DNA from 4 places in the Priestia sp. YIM B13551 genome. Region 1 is predicted to be linked to each of the others. Evidence: predicted binding sites of a transcription regulator. Region 1 holds the regulator's gene; each other region holds the start of a gene.
The links. Region 1 encodes Rex, which represses fermentation and respiration genes when NADH is low (regulators of the CRP and FNR family bind a similar motif). Its sites were predicted from a motif close to TTGTGAAATATTTCACAA; they were not measured.

Region 1 (2,207 bases):
TCGTGTATCCGCTTCATATTGATAGCCGCCTAAATCTTTGAACGTTACTTGAAGTTGATCGTACTCTTTGGTTAGTTTTTCGTATTGAACTGAATCATTAAAAATGTCTGGATCGCCCATCTTCGTTTCAAGCGTACGTAATTCTTTTTCCATCTTCTTTAACGGAGCAAAGACAGTCATCATTTCTTCCCATATGGAGAGTGTTGACTCAAGAACTGTATCTTGTCCCATATAATCAATGGAAACACCTTTAGGTTTAATAATTTCTCCGTTGTCATAAGAAAGCTGCTCAGCAATAATTTTTAATAAAGTTGATTTACCAGCACCGTTTCGTCCCACTAGGGCAATGCGGTCTTTTGATTGTACTTCTAACTTTATATTCGATAAAATGGGTTCTGCCCCATAGTATTTTGTAATACCGTTCAATTGTAGAATAATCATTTTTTCACCTCTAGTAGTATATCCATAGTGTATTTTAACATATTTTCAACTACAAGTTCTTCCTACAAGCGTTTGTAATTTGTACAGGGACAAGGACAAATGATGAAGCGAATGTTTTGATTCATGAAATAAAATGATTTTACGTGCACATTTTATACAGGATACTATGTTAAAATAAGAGATAAGTGCATCTCTGAACTTATATATGATGGATGTAGAAAATCCATCATGACTAACAAACGAATCCTTTGAAGGGCTAATTGCTTCGTTCTAGCTAACGACTTTAAGTAGTGCTGGATAGACAAAAGCCGTCGGGGTGTGAAGCGGAGTATATATAAAACAAGAGAAAAGAGAGAGAATTGGAAGCGCTACCTCAAAGCGGTTGATGCTTTGTGAAAGGTAATGCAATATGACTTGAAAATGTTAGTAATGACATACATGAACTGAGGGGGTACAACGTGAACACTGAACAATTAAAAATACCACAAGCAACGGCTAAACGATTGCCGCTTTATTATCGTTTTTTAAAAAACTTGCATGCTTCTGGTAAACAGCGTGTTTCGTCAGCAGAGTTAAGTGAGGCAGTGAAAGTTGATTCTGCTACTATTCGTCGGGACTTTTCTTACTTTGGAGCATTAGGGAAAAAGGGATACGGCTACAATGTGAATTATTTACTTACATTTTTCCGTAAAACGTTAGACCAAGATGAAGTAACGAAAGTAGCACTGATTGGCGTGGGGAATCTGGGAACGGCCTTTTTAAATTATAATTTTATTAAAAATAATAACACCAAAATTGAGTGCGCTTTTGATGTGATAGAAGATAAAGTCGGTACAAAAGTAGGTGACGTGCCGGTTTATCACCTTGACCAATTGGAAGATTATATGAGTGATGATATCTCAGTGGCGATTTTAACCGTTCCTGCCACTGTTGCTCAGCAAATTACCGATCGTTTAGTGAACTGCGGAATTAAAGGGATTCTAAACTTCACTCCTGCACGCTTAAACGTACCGGATGAGATTCGACTACATCATATTGATCTTGCTGTAGAATTACAGTCGCTTGTCTATTTTTTGAAAAATTATCCTGTTGAATAAGGTGGACTGTGTTACGATTTCCTTAAGTCTAAATTAATAAGGAGAGTGGGAATATGGGGATTGGAGCAGGCAGTTGGATTATTATTGCGATTGTAGCACTGCTTATTTTTGGACCGAAACGGTTACCGGAGCTAGGAAGGTCAGTCGGGCAAACGCTTAGAGAGTTTAAGCATGCCGCTAGCGGTGCATCAGAAGATCGTGAAAAAGATAAACAGCGTCAAGTAGATGACAAAGAGTAAAAGGGTGATCATAGTATGACTGAACAAGAAATGTCAATATATGATCATATAGGAGAGCTGCGAAAACGCATTTTAATTGTTTTATTTTTCTTTGTCATTGCCACAATTGGCGGCTTTTTTATAGCGGATAAGGTTATTGTCTATTTACAGCATGCTGATGAGGCAAAAAATTTAACGATGAATGCATTTAGGCTAACAGATCCAGTTAAGATTTATATGCAGTTTGCTGTTATTATCGGCTGTGTACTTGCAGCTCCTGTTGCACTGTATCAACTTTGGGCATTTATTAGTCCTGGTTTATATGAAAAAGAGCGTAAGGTAACGCTTGGATATATTCCTGTTTCCATTTTTCTCTTTATCGGCGGTGTCTCTTTTTCTTATTTTGTGTTGTTTCCATTTGTCGTCGATTTTATGACGCGCGTTTCTGATG
Region 2 (2,207 bases), on a different contig from region 1:
TCGAACACTTTGATCGCTTTTTTCTCTTCATCTTCCGTGAAGTCTCCTGCTGAGAACACTTCAACACCTGATACTTTTAGCTGGGTGGATAAAACCGATCCTTCATAAGGCACTTTTTCTGCCCCGCAAATCGCTTTTGCTAATGCTTTTCCTTGTTCATACAGAGGTGCCACCAGTCCGTATACCATTCCTCTATGCTCTGCACATTCTCCAACGGCGTAGATGTTTGGGATGTCCGTTTGCATATAGTCATTCACGACAATTCCTCGGTTTACGTTAAGTCCCGCTTCTTTTGCAAGCTGAACGTTTGGCTTAATTCCAACGGCCATCACGACTAAATCAGCTTCTAAAAACGTCCCGTCTTTAAAAGATAATCCTTCAACTCGCTCATCCCCAACGATTTCCGCCGTTTGTTTTTCAAGCAAAAACTTCATGCCTTGTTTTTCTAATTCGTTTTGAAGCAATTTGCCGGCTGTTGGATCAAGCTGACGTTCCATTAAATACGGAGCTAAATGAATCACAGATACGTCCATTCCCAGATTTAACAGTCCGCGCGCTGCTTCTAATCCAAGCAGTCCGCCTCCAATAACCGCTGCTTTTTTATATTGCTGAGATGCCTGCACCATTTCATCCGTGTCTTTTATATCTCGAAAAGCCGTCACTCCTTTTTTATCTGATCCCGGAATTGGAAGAATAAAAGGAAGAGAACCCGTTGCTAAAATTAATTCATCATACGATTCTACTCTGCCGCTGTTTGTCGCTACTTCTTTTTTTATCGAATCGATACTAGTAACCGTTTCGCCCGTATATAATGTAATATTGTTTTCTTGATACCAGTTCCAATCGTTTAGCGTAATGTCTTCAACATTCGTATCTCCTTGCAGCACTTTTGATAGTAAAATACGATTATAGTTCGGATGCGGCTCGCTTCCGAAAATCGTAATTTCAAACGCTTCCCTTGAAACCTTCAATACTTCTTCAATCGCTCGAACTCCAGCCATCCCATTTCCAATCAATACGAGTTTCTTTTTTTGCATCTTCCATTCCTCCCCTGGCGTCTATACCTGCTTGTTTCAAAGATATATTCCCTATACATCTTTAAAGATATACTTAAGATATATGAATTTTCTGAATCGTTCAACTTATGTGTTAGATTATCTAACACAGTTATGATATGTATGCGATTCCATTGCTTTAACAGCAAGCAAAAAAAATAAGTGGTCTAATTACGTTTTAATTTGGATCATCCTTTGCATTTTATTTTGTGATATTTTTCACAACGTTAATGTAACAAAAAGAAATAACCTGGGCTATGATAAAAATCACTCCCACAAAAAATGATCAATAGTTTGATAGTCTGGTTCTAAAAACTATAAAAAGACAAGCCCCCTTTTTCGAAAGAGGGCTTGTCTTTTTATTTTCCCGTAAACCAATTCACAACGTACTCTCCCCACACTTCATTTCCTTTTTTCGTTAAATTACCGCTGTCTTTATTTATATACTCTCCTAAATGAAAGGGCCAAATGAGCGAGTGATTCATATAATATACCCAGTTTGCTTCAGAGACTCCCCTGATCGCTTCTACTCCTTCTTCATAGGACTCAGTTTGTGAAATATATGGCTGTGATGGCTGAATCATAAGAGTTTTTTTCAAGTCTTTAAGCTGATGAATCAACTTGTCTGTATTTTCAAGCGTATCATCTAGCGTAAGGTGCTGATAATCATTTTTAAGAGGCGCTTCAAACAGAATAATGTTTGGCTGAAGTTGATCAATTTGATCGGCAATATGTGAGGATAAAAGCTCATCCGTTGTTTGGTTGCCGTATGAAAGTGTTTTAACCGTAAATACATCACTTCCATACGTAGCTGCTAGCTCTTTTTCTAACTGCTGAGGCCACCCTGCTTCCTTCGCGGATGTGGCAATTACAAGAATTAGAGGCTTTTTATTTGCGATAGATGACTCAATTTGCTTTGTAATAAAGTCTGGAAGATTTTTTGTATAAGCAGATACATCGGAAAACTGTTTTTCTTTATGTACAACAGCAGTTTTTACTTCACTTGCCTGCGCTTCCGTTTGCTTTTGCCAGTGCTGCGTCCCCGCATACATCACCGCCCCGCACAAAACAGCCGCCGCCACATTTACCCCAACCATCGCCTTCATTCAATCTCCCCTTTACCCGTTTTCAAAAACCAACTATATTCTACCC
Region 3 (2,207 bases), on a different contig from region 1:
CGAGTAGAAGACACAATGATGCGGATTGCAGCGTCTTACGGTATAAAAAAATCCCACAGCTATGTGACGCCAACAGGGATTATGTTTTCACTTGAAACGAAAGAACCGACGAAAACGAAGTTAATTCGTATTTCGGAACGAACGACAGATTTAAAAAAAGTAACCATGGTAAATAGCGTCTCAAGAACAATCAGTCAAGGAAACATCTCCTTGGAGGAAGCGTATGAAATGCTACAAGAAATTGAAGCAACGAACGTAGCTTTTCCACTATGGGTTCAACTTGCAGCTGCATCCATTTCTAGCGGATGCTTTTTAATCATGTTTCAAGGTTTATGGTCGGACTTTATTCCAGCTATGTTTTCAGGAGGTCTCGGATTTTTAACCGTGGTGTATTTCCACCGTCTTATTCCGATTCGCTTTTTTGCTGAGTTTACCGCTTCGTTAGTTATTGGACTTTTATCAGCTCTTTTAGTTGCTTCAGGACTAGGCACGCAAATTGATAAAATTATTATTGGATCCGTTATGCCTCTCGTTCCTGGCTTATCCATTACCAATGCAGTGCGAGATTTAATGGCAGGACATTTACTGTCTGGATTATCAAAAGGAGCAGAAGCGTTTCTGACGGCATTCGCTATCGGTGCAGGTATTGCCATTGTATTTACGCTTCTATAGAAGGGAGGCATCATATGCATATCGTAGAGCAGATAATTACAAGTTTTATTGCTTCAGCAGCATTTGGGATTATTTTTAATGTTCCACGTGAATCATTATTAAAAAGTGGCTTTGTCGGAATGATTGGCTGGCTCATTTACTATTTGCTAACGTTCTATGGCGTAGATGAAATTCCAAGCACAGTTGCATCGGCCTTCTTTATTGCTATTATTAGTCAAATTTACGCAAAAATTTACCGAACGCCGATCATTATTTTCACCGTAGCAGGTATTATTCCGCTAGTTCCAGGAGGAACAGCATACGATGCCATGCGTAACTTTGTAGAAAATAACTATAATGAAGCGATTAGTCTTGCAGCGAAAGCTTTTATGATTTCAGGTTCAATTGCCATTGGTATTGTGTTTTCTGAAGTCATCAACCAAATCATTCGTCAATCTAAATTAAATGCCAAAGCAAAATATCGACCGTAGAGAAGCAAGCTCAAATCAGAGCGTGCTTTTTTTATGAAAAAAATAAAGAGATCCTTCACTTTTTTGTCACAAGAAAGTCACGTTTTAGTCTAAAAACGTTCAAAAAATGTACGTGCACAGCTAAAAAAATAGACTATACTATGTAGATAGAAAGAGAGATATTACATATGTATGTGAAACATTGAGCATATATCTCGAATTGTTATGCTCAATGTTTCACAATGTAAGTAAAAGATGCTCAGAAATAAGCAAAGTATCTATGAAATGATGAATGTTCTTATATATGAAAGGAGAAAGAAGATGGATACAGTTATACTATCACGTATTCAATTTGCATCAACGACGCTGTTTCATTTTATCTTTGTACCGCTATCTATCGGTCTTGTCTTTTTAGTAGCGATCATGGAAACGATGTACGTAGTAAAAAAAGATGAACAGTATAAAAAGATGGCAAAGTTTTGGGGGCACTTATTCCTGATTAACTTTGCTGTCGGAGTCGTAACAGGTATTTTACAAGAATTTCAGTTTGGCATGAACTGGTCAGAGTACTCACGGTTTGTAGGAGATGTATTCGGTGCGCCGCTTGCTATTGAAGCACTGCTCGCGTTTTTTATGGAGTCCACTTTCCTCGGACTGTGGATTTTCGGGTGGGATCGTTTGCCTAAATGGCTGCACTGTCTATGTATTTGGCTTGTTAGTCTAGGTACTATTTTTTCAGCGTTCTTTATTTTAACGGCTAATTCTTTTATGCAGCATCCGGTTGGAATGGAGCTGAATAATGGACGTTTAGAAATGAATGACTTCTTTAAATTGTTAACAAACGGTCAGCTGTGGGTTGAATTCCCTCATACCATTTTAGGTTCGTTTGCAACAGGCGCCTTTTTTATCACGGGTGTCAGTGCCATTATGCTCTTGAAGAAAAAACATGTGGCTTTTGCCAAAAAATCATTTCAAGTTGCCATTATTGTAGGGTTAGTTTCAGGTGTAGGAATTGCGTTATCTGGTCATGAACAGGCTGGATACTTAGTTAAAACACAGCCGATGAAAATGGCCGCAAGTGAAGGA
Region 4 (2,207 bases), on a different contig from region 1:
AGCGATACAAGCTTCTACGTGTGCACGTAAACGGTTTGCATCATTTACTGATTTAAGAACGAAGCTGTGCTCTTCTAAACCAGGGATACCGAAGTAAGCAGTTTCACTACCTAAAGCTGTAACAAGGTAGTCGTAGCTTAATTTTGTACCATCTTCAAGAGATACTTCACGTTGATCTGGTGAGATTTCTTTTACCGTTGCAATTTTTAAATCAACGTTGTAGTTTTTAAGTAATTTATCAAGTGGTAAAGCTACCGCTTGTTCAGAAACGCCGCCTACAGCTAGACGGTGTAATTCTGTAATGATTTGGTGAGTAGCAAAACGGTTCACTACTGTAATTTTTGCTTCATCCGCACTTAGGTGTTGGCGAGCTGTCATTGCAGTTAATAAACCACCGTAACCGCCGCCTAAAATTAAAATATGTTTTGACATAGTCGATCCTCCGTCCACACTTTTTAATGAAAATTATTTTTGTTTTTCGTTTGTAATGTCTAAATACGCTTGTGCAAAGCGGAATAGTTTTTGAGCTTGTGGATCTTTAAGCATGCGTAATAAACCGAATAAACCGATTGAATTAGAAGCATTTGCTTCTGCACGATCGTTTGCTTCGATTGCAGTAGCTGCAAGACCTTTTACTGTTCCTTCTACTGGCTCGATAAATTCTTTTACTCCACCAAGTAGATCTTCTTTTAATACGTCGTCAGTTAATAATGATTGCGCAACGTCGTAAGTTTTTGTAAGCACCGTTACCATTTCAGATAATTTTGGTAAATTATCTACAAGAACAGTAAGAGCTTCTTGTACTTCAGGCTTTAACAATTGATCTAACACATCCGCTTGACCTTTGTTAACTGCCGCTTCTGTTTGTACAGCAGCATTTTCCTCTGCAGCTGATTTTTGAATAGTTGATTGAGACATGAAAAGTCCTCCTTTGCTGGATACTGTTGCATATGTAGTTCCTAGTTATCTGCTAGACTTTCAAACTACATTGTGAAGTTGTGAAATCTTGCACATAATTCTATTTTAATTTTAATACGAGATAAAATCAACTCATTTTGTTGAAAAAATAAGTGAAGAACCTCGTAACCCTTTGTTTAATAAAAGTTTATAAAAAATAAAGCGAATAATTGCCTAGGTAAATAAAATTAAAATAGGGAACTAACATGATTCCTCTTCCTACGATAAAACAAATAACGTCATATTTCAACACATAGGAACTTAATATTCTATAAGTATTAAAAAGATAGGGCGCATTTACTATTTAAAGAGTTTTCAAAAAATTACATTGACTTACTATAGTGTTCTACATATAATCATAATATAACATCTTATGTAAGGAGATATAACATGGTTATAGTGGATGAACTTTATCATAATGTGGTCATTACATTGCCTCAATTAAAATTAATTGAATTTATAATGAAGTTAAAAGAAGCTAAAGCACAAGAAATAGAAGATATAAAAACGAAAATTAGTAAATACGAAGAGAAGAAACGTGCTGAAGAAGCTTGGTATCAATCACTATCACCGTTTCGTAAATTTTTTACCGGGCGTCCTTTAAGTCAGCATCAAGCGGTTGAGTATATGGTATACGTAAAGGAACGCTTTAAAAAAATTGATCACCTTAAAGCACAAATGCGAGAACTTCATGAAGTTCTTGAATTAATAAAAGCGGAAAATGAAGAAACAAGTGAAATTACGCTTTCGCCTGCTATTGTACAAGAAATAAAACGATTAAAAAGCAGTGGAGGCGTTGGGATATGAGTGTTAATGAACTAAGTTTAGGGATAAATACAACGTGGGTCGTGTTAACAGCGGCGATGATTTTGTTAATGGAAGGCGGCTTTGCCTTGCTAGAGGCAGGTTTTGTCCGCTATAAAAATAGCGTGAATATTATTATGAAAGTATTCGCTGATATTACAATAGGAACGCTTTGTTTCTATTTAATTGGTTTTGGATTAATGTACGGTGATGATTTAGGTGGAGTTGTCGGTAAAAGCGGTTTTGCGCTCTCAGGTAATTTATCGCACCTTGACATTCCAATTGGGCTTGAAACGTTTTGGCTGTTTCAATGTGCGTTTGTTATTGCGGTCATTTCTATCGTTTCTGGAGCGGTGGCAGAACGAATTAATTTCCGCGCATATCTTTTATATGCGATTTTGATGACTACATTTATTTATCCTATAGCTGGCCACTGGATTTGGGGA

Region 2: a site for Rex is predicted at 1,263-1,280, ahead of nirB (nitrite reductase large subunit NirB). Genes of this name have one in related genera too.
Region 3: a site for Rex is predicted at 1,347-1,364, ahead of ACFX4N_RS23210 (cytochrome ubiquinol oxidase subunit I). Genes of this name have one in related genera too.
Region 4: a site for Rex is predicted at 997-1,014, ahead of ACFX4N_RS01325 (DUF1641 domain-containing protein). Genes of this name have one in related genera too.

Annotation. Positions count from the first base shown of each region.
Region 1 is NZ_JBHZOX010000023.1:11,928-14,134, reverse strand. Features, by position in the region: gene ACFX4N_RS30510 (ABC-F family ATP-binding cassette domain-containing protein) at 1-441, opposite strand, end outside; gene ACFX4N_RS30505 (redox-sensing transcriptional repressor Rex) at 900-1,538, shown strand; gene tatA (twin-arginine translocase TatA/TatE family subunit) at 1,592-1,777, shown strand; gene tatC (twin-arginine translocase subunit TatC) at 1,793-2,207, shown strand, end outside.
Region 2 is NZ_JBHZOX010000001.1:1,772,701-1,774,907, forward strand. Features, by position in the region: gene nirB (nitrite reductase large subunit NirB) at 1-1,037, opposite strand, end outside; gene ACFX4N_RS09000 (SGNH/GDSL hydrolase family protein) at 1,415-2,161, opposite strand.
Region 3 is NZ_JBHZOX010000005.1:305,488-307,694, reverse strand. Features, by position in the region: gene ACFX4N_RS23220 (threonine/serine exporter family protein) at 1-672, shown strand, start outside; gene ACFX4N_RS23215 (threonine/serine exporter family protein) at 687-1,142, shown strand; gene ACFX4N_RS23210 (cytochrome ubiquinol oxidase subunit I) at 1,443-2,207, shown strand, end outside.
Region 4 is NZ_JBHZOX010000001.1:255,535-257,741, forward strand. Features, by position in the region: gene ACFX4N_RS01320 (NAD(P)/FAD-dependent oxidoreductase) at 1-432, opposite strand, end outside; gene ACFX4N_RS01325 (DUF1641 domain-containing protein) at 466-918, opposite strand; gene ACFX4N_RS01330 (hypothetical protein) at 1,348-1,764, shown strand; gene ACFX4N_RS01335 (ammonium transporter) at 1,761-2,207, shown strand, end outside.